One region of the Mycobacterium sp. NGS27 genome, then DNA from elsewhere that is predicted to be linked to it. Evidence: riboswitches for the same ligand, from Rfam matches in the RefSeq annotation. Region 1 holds a riboswitch; the other holds the start of a gene.
What was found. A riboswitch is a leader RNA that binds a small molecule or an ion and turns the genes downstream of it on or off. The one in region 1 is predicted to bind magnesium.
Positions count from the first base shown of each region.

Region 2: linked by a shared signal. The riboswitch ahead of AC5Y30_RS08090 (hypothetical protein) and the one ahead of AC5Y30_RS24535 (Rv1535 family protein) in region 1 are both predicted to bind magnesium.

Region 1 is NZ_JCALDT010000012.1:105,473-121,022, reverse strand. It holds partial or broken gene AC5Y30_RS24560 (amino acid adenylation domain-containing protein) at 1-3,067, shown strand, start outside; gene AC5Y30_RS24555 (MFS transporter) at 3,395-4,786, shown strand; gene AC5Y30_RS24550 (AMP-binding protein) at 4,902-6,626, shown strand; gene AC5Y30_RS24545 (carboxymuconolactone decarboxylase family protein) at 6,677-7,258, shown strand; gene AC5Y30_RS24540 (NAD(P)H-dependent flavin oxidoreductase) at 7,291-8,415, shown strand; M-box (ykoK) riboswitch at 8,552-8,736, shown strand; gene AC5Y30_RS24535 (Rv1535 family protein) at 9,023-9,268, shown strand; gene ileS (isoleucine--tRNA ligase) at 9,551-12,682, shown strand; gene AC5Y30_RS24525 (PDDEXK-like endonuclease domain-containing protein) at 12,776-13,636, shown strand; gene AC5Y30_RS24520 (hypothetical protein) at 13,706-14,221, opposite strand; gene AC5Y30_RS24515 (class I SAM-dependent methyltransferase) at 14,221-14,784, opposite strand; gene AC5Y30_RS24510 (DNA polymerase IV) at 14,837-15,550, shown strand, end outside.
Region 2 is NZ_JCALDT010000002.1:732,673-748,222, forward strand. It holds gene AC5Y30_RS08045 (SDR family NAD(P)-dependent oxidoreductase) at 1-607, shown strand, start outside; gene AC5Y30_RS08050 (aromatic ring-hydroxylating oxygenase subunit alpha) at 607-1,983, shown strand; gene AC5Y30_RS08055 (flavin-containing monooxygenase) at 2,047-3,903, shown strand; gene AC5Y30_RS08060 (SDR family NAD(P)-dependent oxidoreductase) at 3,900-4,835, shown strand; gene AC5Y30_RS08065 (CaiB/BaiF CoA transferase family protein) at 4,849-5,988, shown strand; gene AC5Y30_RS08070 (thiamine pyrophosphate-binding protein) at 5,989-7,701, shown strand; gene AC5Y30_RS08075 (aldehyde dehydrogenase family protein) at 7,729-9,156, shown strand; gene AC5Y30_RS08080 (acyltransferase family protein) at 9,395-11,389, shown strand; gene AC5Y30_RS08085 (O-methyltransferase) at 11,392-12,051, opposite strand; M-box (ykoK) riboswitch at 12,160-12,339, shown strand; gene AC5Y30_RS08090 (hypothetical protein) at 12,572-12,787, shown strand; gene AC5Y30_RS08095 (NRAMP family divalent metal transporter) at 12,897-14,687, shown strand; gene AC5Y30_RS08100 (NADP-dependent oxidoreductase) at 14,679-15,550, opposite strand, start outside.

The DNA.
Region 1 (15,550 bases):
GCAGCGCCGGTGGACTTATCGCGAGCTTGATGAGGCCGCCAACCGGTTGGGGCATCATCTGGCCGGTCGGGGTGTGGGGCCTGGGCAGTGTGTGGCGTTGTTGTTTGCCCGTTCGGCTGAGGCGATTGTGTCGATCTTGGCGGTGTTGAAGACCGGGGCGGCGTATTTGCCGATGGATCCGGCGTTGCCGACGGCGCGGTTGGAGTTCATGCTTGCCGATGCCGCGCCGATTGTGGCGGTCACGACCCAGGATTTGGTGGAGCGCCTCGATGGCTGTGATCTGCCGGTCATCGATGTCGGTGCCGCCGAGATCCAGGCGTGTGCGTGCACGGGGCTGCCGGCGCCTGCGCCCGACAACATCGCCTACATCATCTACACCTCGGGCACCACCGGCATCCCCAAAGGCGTAGCCATCGCCCATACCGGCATCGCCGACCTTGTCGCTACTCACGTCGAACGTCTGGGCATTACGCCCGCCAGCAGGATCCTGCAGTTTGCGCCGTTGTCGTTCGACACGTCCGTCGGGAATCTGTGGTACGCGCTGCTGTCTGGAGCGGCCGCGGTGATCCCAGTCGAGGACCAAGCGCTTCCCGGCATGGAGCTAGTTGAATTGATGAGTCAGCAGCAGGTGTCCCACGCCGTATTCACGCCCACGGCGCTGGCAGCCCTCCCGCCCGATCAACTGGGCGGGATGACGCTGGTGGTGGCGGGTGAGGCGTGCACAAAGGAACTGGTGGACCGGTACGGTCCTGTCGCCACCCTGATCAACGAGTACGGGCCGACGGAAACGACTGTTGACGTCACCATGTCCAGCCCTCTCGGTTCGGATTCCGCGGGTCCGCCCATCGGTTATCCGGTGTCCAGCGCAGCATTGTTTGTTCTGGATGGATGGTTGCGGCCGGTGCCCGTCGGTGTGATCGGCGAATTGTATGTGGCGGGCCGAGGCGTCGGATGCGGGTACGTGCGCCGGCCCGAGTTGACGGCGTCGCGGTTCGTGGCGTGCCCGTTCGGCGGGGTTGGCGCCCGGATGTATCGCACGGGGGACTTGGTGTCTTGGGGTGCCGATGGCCAGTTGCGTTACCACGGGCGTGCCGATGAGCAGGTCAAGATTCGCGGATATCGGATTGAGCCGGGCGAAGTGGGTGCGGCACTGGCCGCGCTGGACGGGGTGGAGCAGGCTGTAGCGATTGCCCGCGAGGACCGTCCGGGCGATAAGCGTCTGGTGGGTTATGTGACCGGGGCCGTGGATCCGGTTGCCGCGCGGGCGAGCCTGGTGGATCGGCTCCCGGCGTATATGGTGCCGGCCGCGGTGGTGGTGCTGGACGTGCTGCCGTTGACGGTCAACGGGAAATTGGACACTCGTGCGCTGCCCGCACCGGAATATCAGGACGTCGATGGTTATCGCGCGCCGGGCTCCGCGGTCGAAGAGACCTTGGCCGCCATTTACGCGCAGGTGCTCGGCCTTGAGCGCGTAGGAGTTGACGAGTCGTTCTTCGAGCTTGGCGGGGACAGCATTTTGTCCATGCAAGTGGTGGCGCGGGCGCGACTGGCCGGGGTGATGTGCCGGCCGCGCGACGTGTTCGTCGAGCAGACGGTGGCCCGGTTGGCGGGGGTCGCGCGAGTGGTCGACGGTGAGGGCGCTGTGGCCGATGACGGTCTGGGCCCCGTGGCGGCCACCCCGATCATGCGCTGGCTGCAAGGCGTGGGCGGCGGGGTCGAGCAGTTCAACCAGACGATGGTGATTCAGGCGCCCGCACGGGTCTGCGAGACGGATGTGGTGGCGGTTCTGCAGGCGTTGCTGGATCGGCATGCGATGTTGCGGCTCCGCGTGGATGACGATGGGGCCGGGGGCTGGTCGCTGCAGGTGCCCGAGGCGGGGGCCGTCGATGCCGGCGGCTGCCTGCAATCGGTGGACGTGATGTCCGAGGAAGCGCTGGTCAAGGCGCGGTCGCGGTTGAACCTGGGTGCCGGCGTGATGCTCAGCGCCGTATGGGTGGGCTCGACGGGGCAGTTGGCGTTGGTCATTCACCATTTGGCCGTCGACGGGGTGTCCTGGCGGATATTGCTCGAGGACATCAACATCGCCTGGGCACAACGCCAGAGCGGCCAGCCGATGGCGTTGCCGGCGGGTGGGACGTCGTTTGCGCGGTGGTCGTCGCTGCTGGCCGGGTATGCCGGGGACGCGGCGGTTGTCAAGGAGGCCGAGAGATGGCGGGAAGTGGCCGCGACGCCCTCGGTGTTGCCGGCGGTGCAGCCGGCGGTAGACACGTTTGCCACGGCAGGGCGCCTGTCGGCCGATTTGGATCCCGAGACCACGCGGATGCTGCTCAGCGAGGCGCCCGCGGCCTTTCATGCCGGGGTTAATGAGATTCTGCTGATCGCGTTCGGGATGGCGTTGGCGGAGTTTCTAGGCACCGGCGGGTCGCCGATCGGCATCGACGTGGAGGGCCACGGGCGTCAGGAAGAGTTGGGCCTCGACATCGACCTGTCACGCACAGTGGGCTGGTTTACCACTCAATATCCGGTGTCGTTGGCGGTTGGTCGGCTGAGCTGGGCACAGGTGCGATCGGGTGACGCCGCGCTGGGGGCGCTGATCAAACGCGCCAAAGAACAGCTGCGGGACCTTCCGGACGGTGTGACCTATGGGCTGCTGCGGTATTCGAACAGCGACGTTGACCTCGATGGGTTTGATGCCGCAATCGGATTCAACTACCTGGGGCGGTTCGGCGAGCCGAGCGCGCAAACCTCGGGTGATCTGTGGCAGATCAGCCCCGAGAGTTTGTCGTTGACCGCGGCGGCCGCAGCGGTCCCGATGCCGCTGATGCACACCCTAGAGCTCAATGCGGCCACCATGGACACCGAGACGGGCCCGAGCTTGCATGCCAACTGGACGTGGGCGCCCTCGGCCCTCAATCATGCGCAGGTAGCCCGGCTCGGCCAATTGTGGTTCGACGCCCTCGCCGGCATCTGCGCACACGTGCGCCGTGGTGGGGGCGGGCTGACTCCCTCCGACATCGCGCTTACCGGACTCAGCCAGCAGCAGATAGACGAGCTTCAGCGCCAATATGCGGATTGCTGACGGCCCTGCCGCGCGGGGGTGAACGCCTCGAGACAGAAAACGACTCGCCGCCGAGCCCGCCAAAATGGGTTCAGCCCAGCGATTTACGGAACGTGGCCTGCGCGTTGCACGTTTGCTGTACCGTAGCCCGCTATGGCGGGGGGTTCCCATCGGCCCAGAGCCGGCACGATCTCGCTGGACGACATCACTCGCAGGATCAGCGGCCCCGACGTCACTCGCAATGGCCATGCCGTCGCCCAGACAGCTTCTGCGCGCGAAGAACTGCCACGGGGCCGGTTCATCGCCGCGATCGTCGCTCTCGGCAGCGCGGAGTTGATGGCGTCGATAGAGCTGACGATCGGAATAGTGGCGCTTCCCAAGATCCAGAATGAGCTGAACCTGTCGAGCGCCGGGCGAAACTGGGTTGTGTTCGCCACCCTGTTGGCCTGCAACGGATTGATATTGGTCGGCGGTCGCCTCGGCGACACCATCGGCCGCAAGCGCGCCTTCGTCATTGGCACCGTGCTCTCCACCGTCGCATCGGTGATGTCCGCGATCGCGTGGGACGAAGGCAGCCTCGTCGTGGCGCGGATGTTGAAAGGCGTCGCGATCGCGATACTCGCACCGACGTGCTTGGCCCTCGTCGCGACGACCTTTCCTAAGGGCCGTTTACGCAATGGCGCCATGGCGGTGTTCACCGCGATGGGCAGCGTCGGCTCCGTGCTCGGCCTGGTGGTGGGCGGGATCATCACCGAAGTGTCTTGGCGGCTGGCGGTTTTCGTGACCGCGCCGATCGGGCTGCTGGCGCTCTACTTAGCCCACATCGCGCTTCGGGAAACGCAGAAGGAGCGGATGAAGCTCGATGTCGCGGGGGCCGTGCTGGCCACGCTGGGTGTGACGGCGGTGGTCCTCGGCTTCTCGATGCAGTCGGGGAAGGGAGTGCTGTCGGCCGGCACCATCGGCGCGGGCGCGGTGGCGCTGGCGGCCTTCACCGCTTTCGCCGTTGTCGAGCGCAGGGCGGAGAACCCGGTGCTGCCGTTCAGCTTGTTCGCCGAGCGCAATCGACTGGCCACATTCGCGGCGTTGTTTCTCACCGGCGGGCTGATCATGGCCCTGATGCTCGTCGTCACCGTGTACGTGCAAGACATCATGGGCTACAACACGCTCCAATCCGGCCTCGCCTTCATCCCGTTCGTCGTAGCGGCCGCCGTCGGGCTCGGCGCGGCCTCGCGGCTGGTGGTGTCGCTCCCGCCGCGGGTGCTCGTGCTCGGCGGCAGCATCCTGATGTTCGGCGGCGCTCTGTACGCGTCGAATCTCCACCGTGGAGTCCCATATTTTCCTAACCTGGCGTTCCCGATCGTCGTCGCCGGTGTCGGCGTCGCCCTGATCGTGGTGCCGCTTTCGCTGTCGGTGATCGCCAGCGTCGGCCCCGATCGCATCGGGCCCACCTCGGCCATCGCGGTGGTGCTGCAGGGTCTGGGCGGGCCGGTGGTGCTTTCCGTCATCCAGGCCGCCATCACCTCCCACACACTGTCGCTGGGCGGCATCAGCGGTCCGGCGAAATCCATGAACGCCGCCCAGCTCCACGCGCTCGACCGCGGCTATACCTATGGTTTGCTGTGGCTCGCCGGGGCGGTCGTCCTGCTCGCGGCGGTGGCGCTGTTCATCGGCTACAGCGCGCAAGACGTGGCGCGGGCGCAGGAAGCCAAAATGGCCGCTGACCTGTAGCCGCCGTCGCGCCTCGCTTACCCTGCGAACGCGGCCGGGCGCCGGGTGAACCACTGTCCACCCAATTTGCCCTTTTCCGAACATCCGCTGCGACGGCCCCGGTAATCTCAGGCACGTGTTTGAGACGTCCATCCCGGATGTGCTGCGTGAACGTGCAAGTTTGCAGCCCAATGACCCAGCGTTCACGTTCATGGATTACGAGCAGGATTGGGCCGGAGTCCCCGAAACCCTGACCTGGTCTCAGCTGTATCGCCGGACTTCAAACGTCGCACACGAACTCGGCCGCAGCGCATCCAGCGGTGACCGCGCGGTGATTTTGGCACCACAGGGGCTGGAGTACATCGTCGCATTTCTCGGCGCATTGCAGGCGGGGCTTATCGCCGTGCCGCTTTCGGCGCCCACCGGCGGCGTCCACGACGAGCGTGTGGACGCGGTCCTGCAGGACACCTCGCCCTCGGTCATCCTCACGACGTCGGCGGTTGTCGGCAATGTCGCCGAGTACGTCGAGGCGCGCAACGGCGGTGGTTCCAGTGCGTCGGTCATCGAGATCGACGCCCTGGACCTGGACTCAAGAGCAGCGTCCGACGGCGGCAGCGGCAGGTCCGATATCGCATACCTGCAATACACGTCCGGATCGACGCGCCGGCCCGCCGGCGTCATGATCTCGTACGAAAACGTGCTGGCCAATTTCCAACAGTGGGTACAGGCCTACTTCGCCGATTCCGGCATGGACATGACTGTGGTGTCGTGGCTGCCCTTCTACCACGACATGGGCCTGATGGCGGGAATCTGTAAGCCGGTGATCGGCGGAGTACACGCCGTTCTCATGAGCCCGGTGGCTTTCCTGGAGCGCCCCGCGCGATGGATGCAGCTGATGGCGACCCACAGGCGCGCCGTCACGGCGGGACCGAACTTTGCCTACGAGCTGGCGGTGCGCAAAACCACGGATGAGGACATGGCCGGGCTCGATCTCGGCGACGTCGTGGCGTTCATCAGTGGTAGCGAACGGATACATGCGGCGACCCTGCGGCGTTTCACCGAGCGGTTCGCCAAGTTCAATCTCGACCACACGGTGCTTCGCCCGTCGTATGGCCTGGCCGAGGCGGTTTTGTACGTGGCGACCAGCGCCTCGGGTCAACCCCCACGGATCGTCCGCTTCGATTCCGATGCGTTGTCCGCCGGGCGTGCGGAACCTTGTGCCAGCGGGGGTGCTCCGCTGGTCGGCTACGAGCTGCCGCCCTCGCCGATGGTGCGGATCGTCGATCCCGAGACCACCATCGAGTGTCCGGACGGGACGACCGGCGAGATCTGGGTGCACGGCCACAATGTCGCGTCGGGGTATTGGGGCAAAACCGAGGAGACGCAACAAACCTTCCGCGCGAAACTCGTCGATCCGTCGACGGGCACACCCGAGGGGCCTTGGCTTCGGACCGGCGATTTGGGTTTCGTTTCGGGTGGCGAGTTGTTCGTGATGGGGCGCATCAAGGATCTTTTGATCGTCTACGGGCGCAACCACTCTCCCGATGACATCGAGGCGACGATCCAAGAGATCACGCGGGGCCGGTGTGTGGCGATCGCGGTTCCCGACAAGGAGACCGAAAAGCTGGTCGCGATAATCGAATTCAAGAAGAACGGCGACTCCGCAGAGGTCGCGGCGGAGAAGCTTGTCGCCGTCAAACGCAAAGTCGCCTCGGCGATATCCAACTCACATGGGTTGGGCGTGGCGGACCTGGTTGTGGTGGCTCCCGGCTCGATTCCGATCACCACCAGCGGCAAGGTCAGGCGAGCGGCCTGCGTCGAGCAGTACCGGCAGAATCAGTTCGCCCGCTTGGACGCCTAGGCACTGGGGCGTCGGCGGAATTTGCGCCGGGCGCGTGGGATGCTCAGAGCATGACAACAGCCCGTGTACCGGGACTGCCGCCCGGTGAGGCCCAAGCCGCCGCCGACGAAGCCGCAGTGCCCAACTACATGGCCGAACTCAGCATCTTTCAGGTGCTTCTCAACCATCCGCCGCTGGCGCGCGCCATCAACGATCTGCTCGCCACCATGCTGTGGCACGGCGCGCTCGACCCCCGGTTGCGCGAGTTGGTCATCATGCGAATCGGCTGGCTCACCGCGTGCGACTACGAATGGACGCAGCACTGGCGGGTTGCGTCGAGGCTGGGCGTGGCCGCCGACGATCTGCTCGGAGTGCGCGACTGGCAAGGTCACGCCGGCTTCGGTCCCACCGAGCGCGCTGTGCTGGCCGCGACCGACGACGTGGTGATCCACGGTGCGGTGAGCGCCGACAGCTGGGCGGCCTGCGAACGTGAATTAAACGGCGACACAACGGTTCTCATCGAGCTCGTCACCGCCATCGGCGCGTGGCGGATGGTCTCGTCGATCCTGCACAGTCTGCAGGTCCCGCTTGAAGAGGGCGTGTCCAGCTGGCCCCCGGACGGCCGAGGGCCAACGCAGGCCGTAATCGATTGACATATCAATTCGTATCTCCTTAGCGTCGGGCAATGAGAACCAGAGTCGCCGAGCTGCTCGGAGTCGAATTCCCGATCTGCGCCTTCAGCCACTGCCGTGACGTGGTGGCGGCGGTGACCAATGCCGGCGGCTTCGGGGTCCTCGGCGCCACCGCGCACAGTCCCCGGCGCCTGGAGAGCGAGCTGGCCTGGATCGAGGAGCAGACCGGGGGCAAGCCCTACGGAGTCGACCTGCTGCTTCCGCCCAAATACGTTGGCGCCGAGCAAGGCGGCATCGACACCTCACAGGCCCGCACTCTGCTGCCCGACGAGCATCGCGCGTTCGTCGAGGACCTCCTGGCCCGCTACGGCGTCACGGCGTCCGCCGAGGAATCGCCCGGCTCAAGGGGCGGCCTGAGCATCTCGCCCAAGATGTACGAGCCGCTGCTCGACGTGGCGTTCTCCAGCAACATCCGGCTGATCGCCAGCGCACTCGGGCCGCCCCCGGCGGACGTCGTCCGCCGGGCACATGACCACGACGTGCTGGTGGCCGCGCTGGCCGGCACCACCCGGCACGCGCAACGGCACGCCGCGGCGGGTGTCGACCTGATCGTCGCCCAAGGCACCGAGGCGGGCGGTCATACCGGCGAGGTGGCGACGATGGTCCTGGTGCCCGAGGTCGTCGATGCCGTGGCGCCGGTGCCCGTCCTCGCCGCCGGTGGAATCGCCCGCGGTCGCCAGATCGCGGCGGCGCTCGCCCTGGGCGCCGAGGGCGTGTGGTGCGGCTCGGTGTGGCTGACCACCGAAGAAGCCGAGACGGTGCCCGTGGTCAAGGAGAAATTCCTGGCCGCCAGTTCTTCGGACACGGTGCGATCGCGCTCGATGACGGGCAAACCGGCACGGATGCTGCGCACGGCCTGGACCGACGAGTGGGAGCGGCCGGAAAATCCGGATCCGCTGGGCATGCCCCTACAGACCGCGCTGATCACCGAGCCCCAGATGCGCATCAACCAGGCCGCCGCGCACCAGGGCGCCAAGGCGCGTGAGCTGGCCACCTACTTCGTCGGCCAGGTGGTGGGGTCGCTCGACCGGATCCGCCCGACGCGCTCTGTGGTGCTCGACATGGTCGACGAGTTCATCGACACCATCGGCCGGCTCGACGGCCTGGTCGAGAAGTGATCCCGGGGCGTTTGTCCAGGTCAGGGTCGCAAACCTGACCGGATGCTGTGCGCTCGCCGCAGGAATCCGTACAGAATCCCCGACACGCCATCCAGGGATTTGACCGCGACATACCCGTCGTGCATGATCGGTCCGGTAAGCACCTCGTTAGGTGAGGCGTCTACACGAATACAGGCCACTGACCCCGAACGTCGAAAGACGCCCCGGGTCAGGACAGCTCCTCCCGGCTTAAGGGTTGAGCCCAGGTGGCTTCCGGCTCGGATGGTTTTCCAGGCCAGGACACGTCGTGTGGTGCCGAAGCTCTGACGAGAGGGGTGCGGTTCTCCGACGGTCGTCGGGTTCTGCTCCTTTGCTGCGCATAGATCGCATGCGAACCGCGTGTGCGTCGTGACCGCGAGGAGGTGAGGGACAGATGCGTTCTAGCGACAGTCCGGATCGAAGTCCGAACTGTGTTTCGTCCCGATCCGGTCTCCGGCGCGACCTTCTCGGCTGAGTCGTCGCAACGCTAAGTGGTTATCGGCCAAGCGTTCTCGAGATCGGAACCGACACGGGGCGGGACACGTCAGTCCAAACAGTCCGCGTTGGATCTCCCCTCTAGGAGGCGAAAATGACCGCAGCTTTCTACGACGAAGTAACGACCGTAGCGCCCGTCCGCACGCTGACCGTGGTGCGCGACACCGACACCTTCCCGGCGGCCGCTCCGGCTCCCGAGGTGCGCCGCCGGGCGGACAACCCGCAGTTTGCCGCTAGTGGCGACCTGCTGGTGGACGGCGCCGCTCGGCTGCTGAGCGTGCCGCTGCGTCACGTGTACGCCGCGCTGTGGCGGGTTGGCGTCCTCGAGGTCCGGGCCTGACTTTCCTTGCCGCGAGACTGCAACTGCCGACGACTTCACTCGGCGTTCGCGTGGGCAGTTGCCGTCTCGCGGTAAAATCAACTGGCGTCGATCCGGCCATCACCGGGGAGCCTTCGGAAGAACAGCCGTCGGCGGCTCAGTAGAACCGAACGGGTAGGCCCGTCACAGCCGTCATCGAGTGGCCACGCGAAAGCGCGGCAAGCGGGGTGGTACCGCGGCGCTCGCGCAGCCAGCGCGTCGTCGTCCCCGGTTTGCACCGTGGCACAGGAGACAACGCGCATCGTGACCGACAAGGCCGACGTCAACACCTACCCGAAGCCAGGAGCGCCCGACTTTCCCGCGCTTGAGCTCGAGGTGCTGGACTACTGGGCCCGCGACGACACCTTCCGGGCCAGCATCGCGCGGCGCGATGGCGCACCGGAATACGTGTTCTACGACGGGCCGCCGTTCGCGAACGGCCGGCCGCATTACGGGCACCTGCTCACCGGCTACGTCAAGGACATCGTCCCGCGCTACCGCACGATGCGCGGGTACAAGGTGGAGCGCCGCTTCGGCTGGGACACCCACGGCCTGCCGGCCGAACTCGAAGTCGAGCGCCAACTGGGCATCACCGACAAATCGCAGATCGACGACATGGGCATCGCCGCGTTCAACGACGCCTGCCGCGCCTCGGTGCTGCGCTACACCGACGAGTGGCAGGCCTACGTCACCCGCCAGGCGCGCTGGGTCGACTTCGACAACGACTACAAGACGCTCGATCTGCCCTACATGGAGTCGGTGATCTGGGCGTTCAAACAGCTGTGGGACAAGGGGCTGGCCTACGAGGGCTACCGGGTGCTGCCGTACTGCTGGCGCGACGAAACGCCGCTGTCCAACCACGAATTGCGGATGGACGACGACGTCTACCAGAGCCGCCAGGACCCGGCCCTCACGGTCGGATTCAAGGTGGTCGGCGGACCGCTGAACGGGGCCCACCTGCTGGTGTGGACGACGACGCCGTGGACCCTGCCCTCCAACCTCGCGGTCGCCGTCAACCCCGACGTGACCTATGTCGAGGTGCGCTCTGGGGAGCGGCGTTTCGTGCTGGCCGAAGCGCGGCTGGCCGCCTACGCGAAGGAGCTGGGCTTCGAAAAAGGAGATGCACCCGAGATCCTGGCCACTTATCTCGGCGCCGACCTGCTCGGCACCCGCTACCTGCCGCCCTTCCCGTATTTCATGGATGCGGCCAACGCATTTCAGGTGCTGGCCGGCGACTTCGTGACGACCGAGGACGGCACCGGCATCGTGCACATGGCGCCCGCCTACGGCGAGGACGACATGGCGACCACCGACAAGGTCGGCATCACCCCGGTCACGCCGGTCGACTCCAAGGGGCGATTCGACGGCACCGTCCCGGATTACCAGGGACAGCACGTGTTTGACGCCAACCCGCACATCATCCGCGACCTGAAGAACGGCAGCGGTCCGGCCGCGGCCAACGGCGCGGTGCTGCTACGCCACGAAACCTACGAGCACCCCTACCCGCACTGCTGGCGCTGCCGCAACCCGCTGATCTATCGGGCGGTGTCGTCCTGGTTCGTCGCGGTCACCCAATTCCGGGACCGGATGGTCGAACTCAACCAACAGATCACGTGGTACCCCGAACACGTCAAGGACGGCCAGTTCGGCAAGTGGCTGCAGGGCGCCCGCGACTGGTCGATCTCGCGAAACCGCTACTGGGGCACCCCGATTCCGGTGTGGAAGTCCGACGACCCGGACTATCCGCGCATCGACGTGTACGGCAGCCTCGACGAACTCGAACGCGACTTCGGGGTGCGGCCCACCAACCTGCACCGGCCCTTCATCGACGAGCTGACCCGGCCCAACCCCGACGACCCGACCGGGGCAAGCACCATGCGCCGCATCCCCGACGTGCTCGACGTGTGGTTCGACTCGGGATCGATGCCGTATGCGCAGGTGCACTACCCGTTCGAGAACGACGAGTGGTTCGACGGTCATTACCCGGGTGACTTCATCGTCGAGTACATCGGCCAGACCCGGGGCTGGTTCTACACGCTGCACGTCCTGGCGACCGCGCTGTTCGACCGCCCCGCCTTCAAAACCTGTGTGGCACATGGCATCGTGCTGGGCTCCGACGGCCAGAAGATGAGCAAGTCGCTGCGGAACTATCCCGATGTCAGCGAGGTGTTCGACCGCGACGGCTCCGACGCCATGCGCTGGTTCCTGATGGCCTCGCCGATTCTGCGCGGCGGCAACCTCATCGTCACCGAGCAGGGCATCCGCGACGGCGTGCGCCAGGTGCTGTTGCCGTTCTGGAACGCCTACAGCTTCCTGGCCCTATACGCGCCCAAAGTCGGTACCTGGCGGACGAATTCAACGCAGGTGCTCGACCGTTACATCCTGGCCAAGCTCGCCGCGCTGCGCGACGACCTGACCCACGAGATGGACACCTGCGATATCTCGCGGGCCTGCGAGCAACTGCGTCAGTTCACCGAGGCGTTGACGAACTGGTATGTGCGACGGTCGCGTTCGCGGTTCTGGGCGGAGGATGTCGATGCCATCGACACTTTGCACACCGTGCTGGAGGTGACCGCGCGGCTGGCCGCGCCGTTGCTTCCCTCGGTGACCGAGATCGTCTGGCGCGGCCTCACCGGCGAGCGGTCGGTGCACTTGACCGATTGGCCGCAAGCCGGCGACGTGCCGGGCGATTCAGACCTGGTCTCCGCGATGGATCAGGTCCGCGAGGTCTGCTCGGCCGCGTCCTCGTTGCGCAAGGCCAAGAAGCTGCGGGTGCGGCTACCACTGCCGAAACTGACCGTGGCGGTGGACAATCCGCAGCGACTGGAGCCATTCGTGGACCTCATCGCCGACGAACTCAACGTCAAGAGCGTGGAGCTGACCGATGCGATCGACACCTACGGCCGCTTCGAGCTCACCGTGAACGCGCGGGTGGCCGGGCCGCGGCTGGGCAAGGACGTGCAGGCGGCCATCAAGGCGGTCAAGGCGGGGGAGGGCGTCGTCAATGCGGACGGCACCCTGACCGCCGGGCCCGCGGTGCTGCAACCCGAGGAATACAGCTCCCGACTGGTCGCCGCCGACCCGGAATTCACCGCGGCCCTGCCCGACGGGGCGGGCCTGGTGGTGCTGGACGGGACGGTGACCCCCGAACTCGAGGCCGAGGGCTGGGCCAAGGACCGGATCCGCGAGCTGCAGGAGCTGCGCAAGTCGTCGGGTCTGGATGTCTCCGACCGGATTTCGGTGGTGATGGCGGTGCCGGACGAGCGCGCCGACTGGGCGCTCACTCACCGCGACCTCATCGCGGGTGAAATCCTGGCCACCAGTTTCGAATTCGGCGATCCGGCCGACGGTGCCGAGATCGGTGATGGCGTGCGGGTGAGCATTTCGAAATCCTGACCGCGAAACTGTATTCCACGTCGCATTTCCCGAGTGGAGCTGTCGGCAGTTGCAGTTTCGTGAGATGTCAGGGGCGTCTGGCACCCTGCTGTCGTGAGCGCAGAACTTTTCGTCGGTACTGAAGCCGTTCGCGCGGGAGCGTACACGGAACGTGAGCTTCGGCGCTCCTGCACCCGCATCTACCGGAACGTGTATCAGCGGCCGGGCAGGGAGCTGACTGCCCGGGATCGTGCGATCGCCGCGTGGCTATGGTCGGGAAAGGAAGCCGTGGTGGCAGGCTGCTCTGCAGCAGCGCTGCTCGGCACTGAGTGGATCGACCCCCACACGCCTGCTGAATTGGTATGTGATCGCACCCGTCCGCCGTCGTTGATCATCACCCGCAACGAAACCTTGAGCGACGGGGAGATTACAGCGGTCAACGGCGTGCCGGTCACCTCGCCAGCCCGTACGGCGTTTGACCTTGGGCGGCGGCCAGGATTGACGGTCGCGGTGATCCGGATCGATGCTCTTGCACGGGCCACGGGAGTTACCGCCAAAGACGTGTATCCGCTGGTGCACTCCCGCCGTGGCGCCCGCGGCATGAAGCAGTTGCGGCGCGTGCTGCCCTTGATCGACGCGGGTGCCGAATCGCCGCAGGAGACGCGGACCAGGCTCGTCCTGATGCGCGGCGGTCTGCCCAGGCCGCAGACCCAAATCGAGGTGCGCAACCTCTGGGGCGCGGTGTTGGCCAGGATCGACATGGGTTGGGAGGAGTGGCTTGTCGGGGTGGAATACGACGGCGCGCAGCATTGGCTGGATCCGCGCATTCGCGCCGACGATATCGATCGCACCGCCGAACTGGAGCGACGGGGATGGCGCTTGGTCCGGGTCAGCGCCGACCTACTACGACATCGGCCGGAGGTCGTCGTGGACCGAGTTCGACGTGCTTTGGCGGCCGCCGGCTGTCCAGTGTGACAGCGAGATTGCAACTGGCAACACGTTTTCCGAGATGACCGGCCGCCACTTACAGTTTCGCGGAAAATTCTAGGGCCGCAGCGCCCGCTGAGCATGCGGCCAGAACGGCATGCCGGCCACCACGGTCGCGCCGGTGGCGATGACTCCGACCGCGACGTCCACGCTCTTGCGACCATCCGATGCCCAGTAGACGTCCTTGAGGTCTAACAGCAGCGCCAGCTCGTCGACGATCATGGCGTTCGCGGCGCCGTACGCCACCGCGGCCGCGGGATGACGCCGTTGCGCTTCCGTGCCGCGCAGGCCGATGCCGGCCACCGTCGCCAGCATGCCGATGCCGATGTTGTAGTGGTGGAAGTGATTGCCGCCCAGGGACATACCGCCACCCGAGGGGCCATGGCCGGCGCGAATCCAGTGGGTGAGGCCGCGCAGGCCGGCGAAGGTGAGGGTGAACGACGCCCAGGCCAGCACCGTCGTTTGTTCCCCGGGCTGCAGCCGCTGGTCCCACTGATGACGCAGCCGCGCCCACCGCGTCGAGGGCGGCGAGCCCCCGGACGGAACGGCCGTGTCGCCGGGCCCGGTGTCCATTATTTGACTGCGCGCCAGCGCAGCCGGCCTCCGCGAACTTCGACCTCGACGCGACCAAACCCCGCCGCGCGCAACCGATCCGGCAGGGTATCCGGTGACACGGTGTTGCAGGTGTCACGAAAATGCAGGATCCGGAACCACAGCGAGGTCACGCTGTCGCTGCCGGCGAACACGCCGCCGGGCCGGAGAACCCGGAACGCCTCGGCGAACAACCGGTCCTGCAGCTCGCGCGTCGGGACGTGATGCAGCATGGTGAACGACACCACCGAGCTGAACTCGTCGGACGGCAATCCCGTCGCGGTGGCATCGCCGTTGATGATGCGCGCCCGGTCGCCGTAGAGCCGCTGCAGGCGCTCGGCCATCGGGGGGTCGATCTCCACCGCGGTGAGCCGCGGCGTCTTGTCCACGAGCACCCGCAGGATCGCGCCGTAACCCGGCCCGATCTCGAGGGTGTTGTCGCCCAAATCCACATCGGCGAGCGCCCACGGCAGCAGATCCTCCTCGACCGCCTTGGCCCAGCGGTTCGAGCTGCAGATCCGGCGGTGCGCGAGGTTCATGGCCATGGCGAAAACGTTAGTCGAACTGGCCCGGCGGGTGGGCCCTAGCATCGAGGGAGTGGAGTCGCGGTGGGTGCTGCACCTGGATATGGATGCGTTCTTCGCCTCCGTCGAGCAGCTCACCCGCCCGACGCTGCGCGGCCGCCCGGTGCTCGTCGGCGGGGTGGGCGGGCGCGGCGTCGTGGCCGGCGCCAGCTACGAGGCCCGAGTGTTCGGAGCGCGTTCTGCCATGCCCATGCATCAGGCCCGCCGGCTGGTCGGTGTGAATGCAGTGGTGCTGCCGCCGCGCGGCGTGGTCTACGGACTGGCCAGCCGGCGCGTCTTCGACACCATTCGCGCCGTGGTGCCCGTCGTCGAGCAGCTGTCCTTCGACGAGGGTTTCGGCGAACCCGCCCAACTCGCGGGCGCGTCCGCCGAGGACGTGGAGGCGTTCTGCGAGGACCTGCGGCGGGTGGTCCGCGATCACACCGGCCTGATCGCCTCCGTGGGCGCCGGTTCGGGCAAGCAGATCGCCAAGATCGCGTCCGGACTGGCCAAGCCCGATGGGGTCCGGGTGGTGCGCCGCGAGGAGGAACGACTGCTGCTCGGCGGGCTGCCGGTGCGCAGGCTGTGGGGTATCGGGCCGGTCGCCGAGGAGAGGCTGCATCGTCTCGGGATCGAGACCATCGGCGAGCTGGCCGCGCTGACCGAGGTCGAGGCGGCCAACATCCTGGGCGCCACGATCGGGCCCGCGCTGCACCGGCTGGCGCGTGGCATCGACGACCGCCCGGTC
Region 2 (15,550 bases), on a different contig from region 1:
CACGCGCCAAGCCGACGGCGGGTTGTACGGCCTGGTCAACGTCGCCGGCGGCGCCGAGCCGTCGACCTGGATGCCGTCCACCCGGGTGACGCGTGGGGACTGGCGCAAGATCTTCGCCGACAACCTCGACACCGCGTTCTTCATGAGCCAGGCCGTCGCGCGTGAACTCGTCGCCCAGCACCGGCAGGGATCGATCGTGTCGATCTCCTCGATCAGCGGCATGAACACCGCGCCGTTTCACATCGCCTACGGAACGGCCAAGGCCGCGATCACCGCGATGACCCGCACGATGGCACTCGAGTTGGCGCAGGCCGGAATTCGGGTCAACACGGTGGCGCCCGGCGTCACCGAAACGGCGGCTTCGCGCACCTATGTCGACGAGGACCCCGAGCGCGACCGCCAGGCGATCGCGATGGGCCGACGTGGGCTTCCCGAGGAGCAGGCCGGTGCCATCCTCTTCCTGCTCTCGAAGCTGTCGAGCTATATCACCGGCCAGACGCTGCTCGTCGACGGCGGCCTGGGCCTCAAGTGGAGTCACCTCGGCGCCGACAACACGTCGCTGTTCCTGCATGACGAATCCTTCCGCGCGGCGATGAGGAGGTTATGATGACCCGCCCGGCGAAAGGCGCGAATCCCGAAGCGGCCGAAGAACTCTCGCAGCCGATGACGATCGGAGTCGAGGCCTACATCTCCGAGGACTATGCCCGCGCCGAGCGCGACAAGCTGTGGCGCAAGGTCTGGCAGCAGGTCGGCCGCGTCGAGGAGCTCCCCGAGGTGGGCAGTTACCTTACCTATGACATCCTCGACGACTCGATCATCGTTGTGCGCACCGGTGACAACGAGTTTCACGCCCACCACAACGTCTGCATGCACCGCGGCCGCCGGCTGATCGACACACCCGAAGGAGCCAAGAACGCCTGCGCGCGAACCCGAAAGTCGTTCGTCTGTGGTTTTCACGGCTGGACCTACGGCCTGGACGGCGCGTGCACGCATATCCGCGAACAACAGGACTGGCAGGGCGCTCTCACCCCCGACAACACCCACCTTCGACCCGTCCGAGTCGACACGTGGGGCGGCTGGCTGTGGATCAACATGGACCCCGACTGCGAGCCGCTGGCCGACTTCCTGTTTCCCGCCGCGAAGATCCTCGACCCGTTCGGGTGTGAGAACATGCGCTACAAGTGGCGCAAATGGGTCATCTTCGACTGCAATTGGAAGGTCGCGCTGGAGGCCTTCAACGAGACCTACCACGTCTACACCACCCATCCGGAGTTCAACAAGTTCGGTGAGTTCAAGGGCTGGGCGAAAGCCCAAGGCAGGCACAGCAATATCGGCTATGACGCGCCCGAGGACATGGAGGCCACCAAGTCCAAGATCCGCCTGGGCATCGGCGCCGATCCGCGGGTGTCGACCGCGGAGATGCAGGTGTACACGATGGAGGAGACCAACGCCACCACCACCCAGACGCTGGTGAATGCCGCCAGGCGGCTGGTCGACGAATTGCCCGAGGGGACACCGGCCGACAAGGTGCTCGAGCACTGGCTGGCGTCGGCACGCCGCGACGACGAGGCCCGCGGGGTGATCTGGCCGACGATCCCCGCCGACATACTCGGGCAGGCCGGCACCGCATGGCAGATCTTCCCGAACTTCCAGATCGGCCAGGGTCTGACCAGCGCGCTGTGCTACGGCGCGCGGCCGCATCCCAGCTACAACCCGGACAAGTGCATCTTCGAGGTGTCCGTCTTCGAGCTGTACCCGAAAGGCCAAGAGCCGCAGACGGAGTGGGAGTACACGCCGGTCGGAGACCCCCGGTGGCGCTCGGTCCTACCGCAGGACTTCTCCAACATGGCCGCCGTGCAGCAGGGCATGAAGTCTCTTGCCTTCCCGGGCACCAAACCCAACCCGTACCGCGAGCGCAGCACCGTCAATCTCCATCATCAACTGTCGAAGTACATGGGTACCGGCGAACCGCAGGAGCTTTAGTGCCGATCGCAAGCGCGGCGCGGGCGCCGGGCGCCGCGGGTCGGCACTATCAGAAGGAGACGCATGACCACCGCTGACGAGCCCTGCGGGCCCACCGACGTAGCGCAAGACGTCGACATAGACGCGCTGCGGGCCAAGTACGCCCAGGAGCGCGACAAGCGCCTACGCGTCGACGGCGGCGCGCAGTACCTCGAACTCGAAGGTGACCTGGCGGACTTCTACGAGATAGACCCGTACACTCCGATCGCCGACCGCGCGCCGATCAACGAGGACCTAGAGGTGGCCGTCCTCGGCGGTGGGTTCGCCGGATTGTTGTCCGGTGCCTACCTGAAAAAGGCCGGCGTACAGGATGTTCGGATCATCGATATGGCCGGAGACTTCGGCGGAGTGTGGTATTGGAACCGCTTCCCAGGCATCCAGTGCGACAATGACTCCTACTGCTACATCCCGATGCTCGAGGAGCTCAATTTCCTGCCGAGCAAGAAGTTCGCCGACGGGGCCGAAATCTTCGCGCACTGCCAGGCCATGGGTAAACACTTCGACCTCTACGATGGCGCGATCTTCTCTACCCAGGTCGAGACCATGCGCTGGGACGAGAAGATAACGCGGTGGCGGCTGACCACCAACCGCGGCGACGACATTCGCGCACGGTTTGTGGTGATGGCGCAGGGCTCGTACAACAAGCCAAAGCTGCCCGGCATCCCCGGTATCAAGGAGTACCTAAACGGCGGCGGCCACGCATTCCATTCCGCCCGTTGGGACTACGACTACACAGGTGGCGATGCCAACGGCGGGCTGCATAAGCTGGCTGACAAGCGGGTCGCACTCGTCGGCACGGGGGCTACCGGCGTCCAGCTGGTGCCGCATCTCGGCCGGGATTCCAAGCAGCTCTTCGTGTTCCAGCGCACCCCGTCGTCGGTGGACATGCGGGCCAACACACCCACCGACCCGGCCTGGGCGGCGGCGCTGCAGCCCGGTTGGCAGGAGGAGCGCAAACGTAACTTCCACAATTGGTCACCGTTTGTTGGGGTGGTCTTCGGCGAGCCGGATCTGGTGTGCGACTTCTGGACCGAATTGGGGCGCAACATGACCGCCCGGATTGCCGCCAGCCCGGATCCCGCCTCGCTGGGGATCGAGGAGATCATGGCGATCCGCGAGGAAGAGGATTACAAGATCATGGAGCGGCTGCGCCGCCGCGTGGCCGCGCTGGTCGACGACCCCGACACCGCCGAGGCACTCAAGCCGTACTACCGCTTCATGTGTAAGCGGCCGTGTTCGAGCGAGACCTACCTGCCGGCGTTCAACCTGCCTAACGTGACGCTGGTGGACGTGTCGGAGTCCAAGGGCGTGGAACGCCTGACGGAGAAGGGCATCGTCGCCAACGGCGTCGAGTACGAGGTCGATTGCGTCGTATTCGCCAGCGGTTTCGAGATCTCCACGGAGATCAGTCGACGCTTCGCCGTCGACGTCATCGAGGGTCGAGACGGGCTGTCGCTGTTCGACTACTGGCACGACCGCTACCAGACGTTGCACGGCATGACCACCCGCGGATTCCCGAACCAGTTCTTCACGGGCTTCATCCAGGGCGGCGTCTCGGCCAACACCACCGCGATGTTCGAGCAGCAGGCCGAGCACATCGCCTACATCATCGCCGAAGCGCAAAAGCGCGGTGCCACCGTCGTTGAACCCAGTCAGGAGGGCCAAGACGGCTGGGTCAGGACGGTTGCCGAGCTCGCTATCGACAACTCGGCATTCGAGATGTCCTGCACCCCTGGCTATTACAACAATGAAGGCCAGGGTGGCGCCAAAGACAACGGTGCGTTCCTCGGCGATTTCTACTCGCCGGGTTTCTACGCCTTCGGTGACCTGATCGCCGAGTGGCGCGCCAAGGGTGACTTGGAAGGCCTTGAGCTTTCGTGAGCGACTTGAGGTTCGACGGCAGGGTCGCGGTCGTCACCGGGGGCGGCCGAGGGCTCGGCCGCTCCTACGCCTTGCTCCTGGCCTCGCGGGGGGCGAAGGTGGTCGTCAACGATGCCGGCGGCCGCCTGGACGGCGGCGGGAGCGACGCCGGGCCGGCCGAGCAGGTGGTCGCTGAGATCACGGCGGCCGGGGGCCAGGCCGTGGCGTGCAGCGCGTCGGTTGCGACCCGCGCAGGCGGCGAGGCGATCATCGGGACCGCACTCGAAAACTACGGCGGCATCGACGTTCTGATCCACAACGCCGGCAACGTGCGTCGCGCGTCGCTCAAGGAGATGAGCTACGAGGACTTCGACGCCGTGCTCGATGTGCACCTACGCGGCGCGTTCAACGTGGTGCGGCCGGCGTTTCCGGTCATGTGCGAGGCGGGTTACGGCCGCATCGTGCTGACGTCGTCGATCGGCGGCCTGTACGGCAACCACAACGTAGCCAACTACGCGGCGGCCAAGGCCGGCGTGATCGGGTTGTCGAACGTCGCCGCGCTCGAGGGCGCCGCCGAGGGCGTGCGGTGCAACGTGATCGTGCCGGCCGCGGTGACGCGAATGGCCGACGGCATCGACACCTCCTCCTACCCGCCGATGGGCGCGGAACTCGTTGCGCCCGTGGTCGGTTGGCTTTCCCATGAATCCTGCTCGGTGACCGGTGAACTCTTCGTCGCGCTGGCGGGTCGCGTGGCGCGGGCGGTCATCGCGGAAAGCCCGGGCGTGTGCCGGTCGTCGTGGACGATCGAGGACGTCGGCAGCCATCTGGACGCGATCCGCTACGTCGAGGCGCCGCTGATCTTCCCGGTCGTGCCCGACGGGCACGACCGGCACATCCGCTACAGCTTCGAGCTCGCGCACCGCTCGACCGACCAGGGGGCGCTCAATGGCTAGCCCGACCGGCCCGATGGCGGGGCTGCGCGTCATCGACCTCACCGCGATGGTGATGGGGCCGTACTGCACGCAGATCATGGCCGACATGGGTGCAGACGTCATCAAAGTCGAACCGCCGCAAGGGGATAACACCCGCTACATCTCGGTGGGTCCGGCACCGGGCATGAGCGGGGTGTTCGTCAACGTCAACCGCGGCAAGCGCAGCGTCGTGCTGGACCTGCAGACCGACGCCGGGGCGCGCGCGCTACGCGCTCTCGTCGAGACCGGCGACGTGTTCATCCACTCGATGCGCGCCAAGGCGATCACCAAACTCGGCTTCGGTTATGACGACGTCGCCGCGATCAATCCCGCAATCATCTACACCAATTGCTACGGGTACGGTCGACGCGGCCCCGACCACGACCGCCCCGCCTACGACGACACGATCCAGGCCGAGTGCGGCCTGCCCGCGGTGCAACGGCAATTGACCGGCGAGGCCGATTACGTCGGCACCATCATGGCCGACAAGATCGCCGGGCTGACCGCGCTGTACGCGACGACCATGGCGTTGTTCCATCGTGAGCGCACCGGCCAGGGCCAAGAGGTCGAAGTCGCCATGTTCGAGACCATGGCCTCGTTCATGCTCGTCGAACACGCCAACGGCGCCCTGTTCGACCCGCCCCTCGGGCCGGCGGTGTATCCGCGAACGGTGGCGCCCAACCGCCGCCCGTACCGGACCAGCGACGGCTACATCGCCGCGCTGATCTACAACGACAAGCACTGGAACGCCTTCATGAAAGCCGTTCAGCCGCCGTGGGCCAGCGAGTTGTACGCGACGCTGGAACAGCGCGCCCGCGAGATCGACACCGTCTACGGACTGCTGGCCGAGACCATGAAGGAGCGGACCACCGCGGAGTGGCTGCAGCTGCTGCGCGACCTCGAGATTCCGGCGGCGCCGCTGAACACACCGGAGGCTCTGTTCGACGATCCGCATCTCAACGCCGTCGGCATGTTCGAGACGGTGGACAGCCCGCACGGGCCGGTGCGCTTCCCGGGGGTGCCCACCTGGTTCTCGCAGACACCGGGCCACGTCGCCGGGCCGGCGCCAGAACTCGGCGCCGATACCGAAGAAGTACTCGCCGAAATTGGCGCTCGCGAGGGAAAGGAACTGTAAATGGGCGTGCCGGTTTATCGGAGGATCCTCGACCTGTTCGAGGCGGAGGGCGTGAACACGCTGTTCGGCATACCCGACCCGAACTTCGTGCACATGTTCGCCGAGGCCGACGCCCGCGGGTGGTCGGTGGTCGCGCCGCATCACGAGCTGAGCGCGGGATTCATGGCCGAGGCGGCGTCGCGGATGACGGGTAAGCCCGGCCTGTGCATCGGCACCCTCGGCCCGGGCATGGCCAACATCGCCGGTGCGATCCAGTGCGCGCTGGTGGAGAACTCGCCGGTGATCTTCCTCGGCGGGCAGCGGGCCCGGGTCACCGAGCGTCGGGTCCGGCGTGGGCGCATCCAATTCGTCCAGCAGGAACCGCTTTTCGCCGCGTCGGTCAAGTACAGCAGCTCGATCGAATACGCCGACCAGACCGACGAGATCATCCACGAGGCCATCCGCAGGTCGATGTCCGGCACCCCGGGACCGTCCTATGTCGAGTTCCCGTCGCACGTCATCCTCGAGGAACTCGAGGTGGGCGCCGCGCCGAGCCCGTCGGCCTACCGGCTGGTCAACCAGGGCGCCGGCACCCGCGAGGTGGCCGAGGCCGTGAAGCTGATCCGCGGGGCCAAAAGCCCGGTGCTGCTGGTCGGCCACGGCGTGCACACCTCCCGGACCCAGCAGCAGGTCAAGGAGCTGGCACAGTTGATGGCCTGCCCGGTGATCCAGACCTCCGGCGGCACCTCGTTCATCCCGGGACTACAGGAGCGGACGTTCCCATACTTGTTCTCGCCGGCCGCCAACGAGGCGGTCGAGGAATCCGACCTGTGCGTCGCGCTGGGTACCGAACTCGGTGAGCCCATGCACTACGGCCGGACGCAGCATTGGGCTGGCAACGACGCGAACCGCAGATGGGTGCTCGTGGAGCAGGATCCGACGGCCATCGGCGTGAACCGGCCGGTCGACGTGGCGCTGGTCGGCGATCTGCGCGGTGTCGTGCCGCAACTGGTCTCCGCCCTCAAAGATTCCCCGCGCAACCCCGCACCCGCGCTGCAGGCCCTGATCGACAAGGACACGAAAGAGCTTGCGGATATGGCTGAATCGGCACCGTCCGGGCGTTCGCCGATTCATCCCGCGCGCTATGTCGTCGAGGCGACCAAGGCGTTCAACGAACTCGACGACGGCATCCTCGTGCGCGACGGCGGTGCGACCGTGATCTTTCAATGGACCTACTCGCAGTCCAAGCCGCGCGACGTGATCTGGAACCAGAACTTCGGCCACCTCGGCACCGGCCTGCCGTATGCGGTCGGAGCCTCTGTCGCCGAGGGTGGAAAGCGGCCGGTGATGCTGTTGACCAGCGATTCGGCGTTCCTCTTCCACATCGCCGAATTGGAAACCGCTGCGCGGCAGAACCTTCCGCTGGTGTGCGTGGTGGGCGTCGACCACCAATGGGGCTTGGAGGTGGGTGTGTACAAGCGCACCTTCTCCCAGCCCTCGCCGCAGCCCGGTGTGCACTGGAGCAAGGACGTCCGGATGGACAAGGTTGCCGAGGGCTTCGGTTGCCACGGCGAGTATGTCGAGAAGGAATCCGAGATCGGCCCGGCGATCGCCCGCGCTTATGCCAGTGGCAAAGTCGGTGTAGTGCACGTGTGCATCGATCCGAAGGCCAATTCCGAAGAGATGCCGAAGTACGACCGATTCCGCACCTGGTACGCCGAAGGCACTCAGTAAGCCCACAGTAAGAAAAGGACCGATGTCATGCGCGAATACCTGAAGTTCTACATCGACGGACAATGGGTCGACCCGTTGCGGCCCAATGCATTCGACGTGGAGAACCCGGCAACCGAGCAGGTTTCCGGGAAAATCTCGCTGGGGTCGGCGGCTGACGTCGACGTGGCGGTCAATGCCGCCCGCCGGGCCTTCTCCAGCTGGTCGCAGAGCACCCGCGAACAGCGCCTGGACCTGTTGCAGGCCATCCTCACCGAATACCAGAAGCGCGCCGACGATCTCGCCGAGGCTGTCACCGAAGAAATCGGCGCGCCGCCCTCGCTGGCCGCCGGGCCGCAAGTCTTCCTCGGGATCGGTCACCTGACCACGGCCATCGACGCGCTGAAGAACTTCGAATTCTCCGAACAGAAAGGGGCGACACTGATCGCCAAGGAGCCGATCGGTGTCTGCGGGTTGATCACCCCCTGGAACTGGCCGATAAACCAGGTCGCGGTCAAGGTCTACCCGGCGCTGGCGACCGGCTGCACCGTCATCCTGAAACCCTCTGAGGTGGCCCCCTATTCGCCGTACATCTTCGCCGAGATCCTGGATGCCGCCGGCGTACCGGCCGGGGTGTTCAACCTGATCAACGGCGACGGCCCGGGGGTCGGCGTGGCCCTGGCGAGCCATCCCGACATCGACATGGTGTCCTTCACCGGATCCACCCGCGCCGGTGTCGATGTGGCCACGAATGCCGCCGCGACCGTGAAGCGAGTGACCCAGGAACTCGGCGGCAAAAGCCCCAACATCGTCCTCGACGACAGTGGCTTCGCCCAGGGCGTCAAGGCCGGCGTGGCCAACATGATGCCCAATTCCGGACAGAGCTGTAACGCCCCCTCGCGCATGCTGGTCCCGAATTCCCGGATGGCCGAGGCCATTGACATCGCGCGTGAGGTCGCCGAACAAGTCCAGGTGGGCAGCGGCGACGCGACCGCCATCGGTCCGGTCGCGTCGAGGGCACAGTTCGAGAAGGTTCAGCGCCTTATTCAGCAGGGCATCGACGAGGGCGCGACCGTGGTCGCGGGGGGCCCGGGCCGGCCGGAGGGACTCGACACGGGGTACTACGTCAAACCCACCGTCTTCGCCCATGTCACCAACGACATGACGATCGCGCGCGAGGAGATCTTCGGGCCGGTGCTGTGCATTCTCGGCTACGACGACCTCGACCACGCCGTCGAGATCGCCAACGACACCCAATACGGCCTCGCCGGCTACGTTTCGGGCGCCGACCTCGACACGGCGCGCGAGATCGCCCGCAAGATCCGCGCGGGATGGGTGACCATCAATCACGCATTCGACATGAACGCACCGTTCGGCGGCTACAAGCACAGCGGCAACGGTCGGGAATGGAGCGAGTTCGGCTTCCACGAGTATCTGGAGGTCAAGAGCACCCTGGGTTACGCCCCCGGCAAGGGCTGACGCGCCCACCCGAAATCCGAACGCAGCGCGGCGGAAAACACGTCGCGTGTCCTCCACCTGATCCCGTGCGCCCGCCTCTAGGCTGGCTTGCTGAAATCAACAGGAGGGGCAGCGACGTATCGGCATCAACCATGGCGCCGGGCGAAATGGTAGTTACGGCGCGCTGACAGCAAGCACAGAGCCGGGCGGGTTTCACCCCGCACCGGCTCGTCGCACTCGCCCCCGGTGGGTGGCCCCCGTGCGTCGCGTCGGCCGGCTGGCGATCTGGGATCGGCCCGAGCGGGCCAGCGGAATCCCGGCGCTCGACGGGCTGCGTGCGATCGCGGTCGCGCTGGTGCTCATCGGGCACGGCGGGATCCCGGGCGTCAGTGGCGGATTCATCGGCGTCGACGTGTTTTTCGTCCTCAGCGGGTTCCTGATCACCTCGCTGCTGCTGGACGAGCTTGGGCGCACCGGCCGTATCGAGTTGACCGGCTTCTGGATCCGGCGTGCGCGCCGGCTCTTGCCCGCACTGGTGCTCATGGTGCTCACCGTGGCCGCCGCCCGTCAGCTCTTGCCCGACCGTTCGCTGACCGGCCTGCGCGACGACGCCATCGCGGCCTTCGTGTGGATGGCGAACTGGCGGTTCGTCGCCCAGAAGACCGACTACTTCACCCAGGGCGCGCCGCCCTCGCCGCTACAGCACACCTGGTCACTCGGGGTGGAGGAGCAGTACTACTTCGTCTGGCCGGTGCTGCTCATCGCCGTGACCCTGCTGCTCGCCGCGCGCGCGAGGCGCCGCTCGTCCCGAGCCACCGTCGGCGGTGTGCGGTTCGCGACGTTCCTGATAGCCACCTTCGGCGCGCTGGCTTCGGCGGCGCTCGCCATCGTGTTGGCGTCCAATGGCACTCGCGACCGAATCTACTTCGGCACCGACACCCGTGCGCAGGCGTTGCTGGTCGGCGCCGCGTCGGCCGCGCTCCTGGTGCGGGACTGGCCGTCGATGAACCGCGGCTGGTGCATGATCCGCACCCGGTGGGGCCGCCGGGTCGCCCGGATCCTGCCGCTGTTCGGTATGGGGGGACTGGCGGCGGCGACCCACTACGCGACCGGGGCCAGCGGCGAATTCCGCCTCGGCTTGCTGATCGGAGTCGCGATCGCGGCGGTGATCGTGATCGCACCCGTCGCGCTGGAGCAGCGCGGAATCGTGGCCCGCGCGCTCGCGTTGCCACCCCTGGTGTGGCTGGGAACCATCTCCTACGGCGTCTACTTGTGGCATTGGCCAATCTTTTTGGCGCTCAACGGCGAACGCACCGGATGGTCCGGCCTGCCCTTGTTCGCCGCGCGGTGCGGTGCCACGCTACTGGCGGCCGCAACGTCGTATTGGCTGCTCGAACAACCCATTCGGCGCTGGCGACCGGCGCGGGTACCGCTGCTGCCGCTGGCGGCCGCGACCGTGGCCAGCGCGGCCGCGGTGACGCTGTTGGTGATCCCGGTGGGCACCGGGCCCGGCCTGCGTGAGGCCGGTCTGCCGCCCGGCGTCTCGGCCGTCGCGGCGGTCTCGCCGTCGCCGCCCGGCCCGAGCCGGCCCCGAGATGCCAACCGGCCGTTCACCGTCTCGGTGTTCGGTGATTCGATCGGGTGGACGTGGATGCACTACCTGCCCCCGACACCCGGGTTCGCCTTCCTCGACCACACCGTCATCGGATGCAGCCTGGTGCGTGGCACGCCGTACCGCTACATCGGCCAGACCCTGGAGCAACGGTCCGAATGCGATGGCTGGCCGATTCGCTGGTCGACACAGGTCAGCCGGGATCAGCCGGACGTCGCGCTGCTGGTCATCGGCCGCTGGGAGACGGTGGACCGGGTCAACGAAGGCCAGTGGACTCACATCGGCGACCCGACCTTCGACGCCTACCTCAACGGCGAGCTCGAACGGGCGCTGACCATCGTGGGCGCTACCGGTGTGCACGTGGTGGTCGCGACCGTCCCCTACAGCCGGGGTGGCGAAAAGCCGGACGGTCGGCTGTATCCGGAGGACCAGCCGGACCGGGCCAACCTGTGGAACACCATGTTGCGCAAGACCGTCAGCCACCATCCCAACGTCGCGATCCTCGACCTGAACAAGAAGCTGTGCCCCGACGGGGTCTATACCGCCAAGGTCGACGGCATCAAGGTGCGCAGCGACGGCGTCCACCTCACCCCCGAAGGGGTGAAGTGGCTGACGCCGTGGCTCGAGGAATCGCTGAGGTAGCCCTAACCGCTTGTGCGGCAGCTGATCTCCATGCTGTCGCTGTCGCGGACCTGGAAGTTGAAGCTGACGTAGCCGTTGTCCTGGTTGCGGACGCGATCGAGATAGGGCGCCATGTCGGCCGAGCTGGCGTTGTCGGCGATGACCAGCGCACCCGTGGACAGGCGAGGCTCCAGCAGCTCGATCACGGGCAGATACAGATCCTTCCAACCGTCGAGCAGCAGGAAATCGATTGCGCCGTCCAGGCTTTCCAGCGTGGTCAGCGCGTCGCCCTCCAGGATCGTGATCACATCGTCCAGGCCCGTCTCGGCGAATGTCTTCTTCGCCGCCGCGATCTTGGTCTCACTGAGCTCGGTGGTCACCACCCGGCCGGCGCCGTTGTCGCGCACCCCCGCGGCCAGATGCAGGGCGGAGATGCCGAAGGACATCCCGAATTCCACGACGGTGGCCGGGCGGGTGGCTCGCACCAGCGAATACAGCAGCCGGCCGGCTTCCGGTGTCACTGGAATGTAGAACTCGCTCATCGCCTCGGTGCGTTCTCGCGTGGTCATCGGCCGATCGAAGGTGCCGCGCCGCTCACGCAACAGCGACATCTGATTCTTCGACTCGGCGTACATGCGGTCGAGCGTCGATGCGACCCGGGAATCCTGCAAGGTTGTGGTCATGTGTTTGAGCCTAGGCTTTTTCCCATGAGCGGTGCCCGGGCGCGCAACCGTCAGGAAACCGTTAAGCGGTTTGACGAGCTTGCGGACCCGGTGTCACTATGGACCCCGCAAGCACCTCGGTAGGTGAGGCGTCTGCATGGACACAGGCCACTGACCCCGAACGTCGAGAGACGCCCCGGGTCAGGACAGCTCTTCCCGGACTAAGGGTTGAGCCCAAGTGGCTTCTGGACCATCGGCTGGGTCTGGATACGCCGTGCAGTGCCGAAGCTCCGACGAGAGGGGTGCGGCCGGCGCTGCATTGTCGGTCATTTCCGCCTCTCCCGTTCAGGTGAATGTAGTGACACCCGCGTGTGTCCCGGCCGTGAGGAGGTGAGGGCGAGATGAGTCCCGGCGATAGTCCCTATCCGAAATCCGTCTTGTCCCGATCCGGTTCCGGCATTTCTCGCACCGCCTGACCTCGCTTGGTTTCGCGGCTGACGCGCCGTGCCGACGCCGACCGGGCCTCCGTCAGGAGAAGATCATGGCTTTTGTTGTTATGCACCGTTTTTCCGCTGCCTCCGGGATGCGCGGCCGGTCGATGCTGCGTGCAGGCCGGTTGCTGGCCAACAGGTTTCACCTGCGCGCCAGCCTGACCCCGCAGGAGCGCGCCAACCTGTACGTCTCGAGGATGCCGGTCGCGATGGTCACCGCGTCGCTGGGCGGCCACGTCTCGGGTCCCGACGGCAGCCACCGTTGAAATGCTGCCCCGGCGGCGGGCGGCACAGCTCCGCTCGCCGCCGCAGGCACGTTGAGCGCCGCAACCGCCTCACTGGTGGCTGAAAACCGCTCGAGATAGCGAGGATTCGATGACTTCGATCTACGACCGCCGCACCCCGGTGGCCGGTCGGGCCGCTGCCGCGCCGGAAGGCGCACGCTCCGCGCCGCAACGCGCGGCCGAGCTGGATTCCGCGCACGCCGGCGACATCGTCGGGGCGTTCGGGCGCATCCGGCGCGACGGGGACGGGGCTTTCAGCGGGCGTTGGCGGCGCCTGCGCACACTGGCGGTCATCACCGGACCGGGACTCATCGTCATGGTGGGCGACAACGACGCCGGTGGCGTCGCGACCTATGCGCAGGCCGGCCAGAACTACGGCATGGGCCTGTTGTGGACGCTGGCACTGCTGATTCCGGTGCTGTACGTGAACCAGGAGATGGTGCTGCGACTAGGCGCAGTGGCCCGGGTTGGGCACGCGCGCTTGATATTCGAGCGGTTCGGCAAGTTCTGGGGCGCCTTCAGCGTCGCTGACTTGTTGATCCTGAACGCCTTGACCATCGTCACCGAATTCATCGGCGTCTCACTGGCTCTCGGGTTTTTGGGTTGCCCGAAGGTCGTCGCCGTTCCCGCCGCGGCCGTCCTGCTGTTCGCCGCGGTGGCGGGCGGATCGTTCCGCCGTTGGGAGAGGTTGATGTTCCTCCTGATTGCGGTGAATGTGCTGATCTTCCCGATGGTCTTGCTGGTGCATCCGACCCCGAAAGCCACCGCGGCCGGGCTCATCCCGCAGTTTCCCGGTGGGCTCAACTCGACGGTGTTGCTGCTGGTGGTCGCGATCGTGGGCACTACGGTCGCACCGTGGCAGCTGTTCTTCCAGCAGTCCAATGTGGTGGACAAGCGCATCACGGCCCGCTGGATTCCCTACGGCCGAGCGGATTTGGCCATTGGAATCGTCGTGGTGATGGTCGGCGCGACGGCGCTGATGGCCGTCGCGGCGTTCGGGTTGACGGGCACGGCCGATGCGGGCCACTTCACCGATGCGGGCGCGGTCGCGTCGGGGTTGTCGACGCATCTTGGCCCCACGGTGGGCGTGCTGTTCGCGATCGTCCTGCTGGACGCGTCGCTGATCGGCGCCAATGCCGTCGGCCTGGCGACCACGTATGCGGTCGGTGATGCCATGGGTAAGCGCCACTCGCTGCATTGGAAGATCCGCGAGGCCCCGCTGTTCTACGGCGGCTACGCGATACTGCTGGCGGTGTCGGCAGCGGTCTCCTTCAGCCCCGACCACATCCTGGGCCTGGTGACCCAGGGAGTCCAGGCACTGGCCGGCGTGCTGCTGCCCTCGGCCACGGTCTTCTTGGTGTTGTTGTGCAACGATCGGGCTGTGCTGGGACCGTGGGTGAATACGGTGCGGCAGAACATCATTGCGTGGACCATCGTGTGGTGCCTGGTGCTGCTGTCGCTGGCGTTGACGGCGGCCACCTTCTTCCCCAGCCTCTCCACCGCCACCATCGAGGCCGGGCTCGCGACCGGTGCGGTGCTCGGCGTCGTCGGCGGTGCAGTGATGATCATCGTGGGCGGACGACACCGGAACCTGACCGAGGCGGAAGCAATCGTGCGCACTCTCGGCGGCGGCCTCGACCCGGGGGAGGTCGACGATCTCGACGACGCCTCGTCGCTGACGCGTGCCGAGCGGCGGGCGGTACGGCGCCAGGACCGGTTGAGCTGGCAGACCCCCAGCCTCGCGCTGCTCGATCGGCCAGTGATGTCACCGATGCGCCGGGCGGGGCTCTTCACCCTGCGGGGCTACCTGGTTGTGGCCGTCGTTTTCGTCATCATCAAGATCGTGCAGGCCGGCGTTGTCGGGCCGGCCACCTCATTCTGAGTTGGTCGGCAGCAGAACGATTTTCCCGTGTGTGTGCCGCTGCTCGAGCTCGGCATAGGCGTCGGCGACCCGGTCGAGCGGGTAGGCCGCGGCGATGTCGAATTCGATGGCGCCGGAAACGATCAGGTCGGCCATCTCGGCGAGCACCTCGGGTGTCGAGGCTGCCATGCTGCCCTCGGTCTTCGCGCCCACCTCGCCCGCCTTCTGGAACGAGATGATGGTGTCGATTCGCTCGGGTGCCACGCCGAGATCGACGGCAAGCTGGACGTAGTCAGGGCCGAACAGGTCGATGAATGCGTCGATGCCGTCCGGTGCCGCGTCACGCAGCCGCTCGGCGAGCCCGTCACCGTAGGCGATAGGGGTGACGCCATGCGCGCGTAGCCAGCCGGCATTGCCCGGGCCCGCAATGCCGAGCACTCGCGCCTCGCGCAACGCCAGAAGCTGCACGACAAGGCTGCCCACCCCGCCCGCGGCCGCCGACACGGCGATCGTTTCACCGGCTTGAGGCGCCACGGCACGCACGGCAGCATAGGCGGTCGCACCGACCACGTACAGCGAACCTGCCGTCTCCCAACTGAGTTCGGCGGGTTTGCGGATCAACTGGTTGACGGGAACCGCGGTGTGGGTGGCGTGGCTGGACCGCCGCATGCTGAAGCCCAAGACTTCGTCGTCGACCGAAAACTCGGTGACCCCGGGCGCCACGGCGGTGACGACGCCGGCCAGATCGCTGCCCTGGCCGGAGGGAAAGGTCGCCGGGAACATCTCGTGCATCGCCCCGGTCCGGATGCCGGCTTCGCCGGGATTTATCCCCGCCGCGCGCACCTCGACGACGACCTCGCCCGGCCCGGGGGAGGGCATCTCGA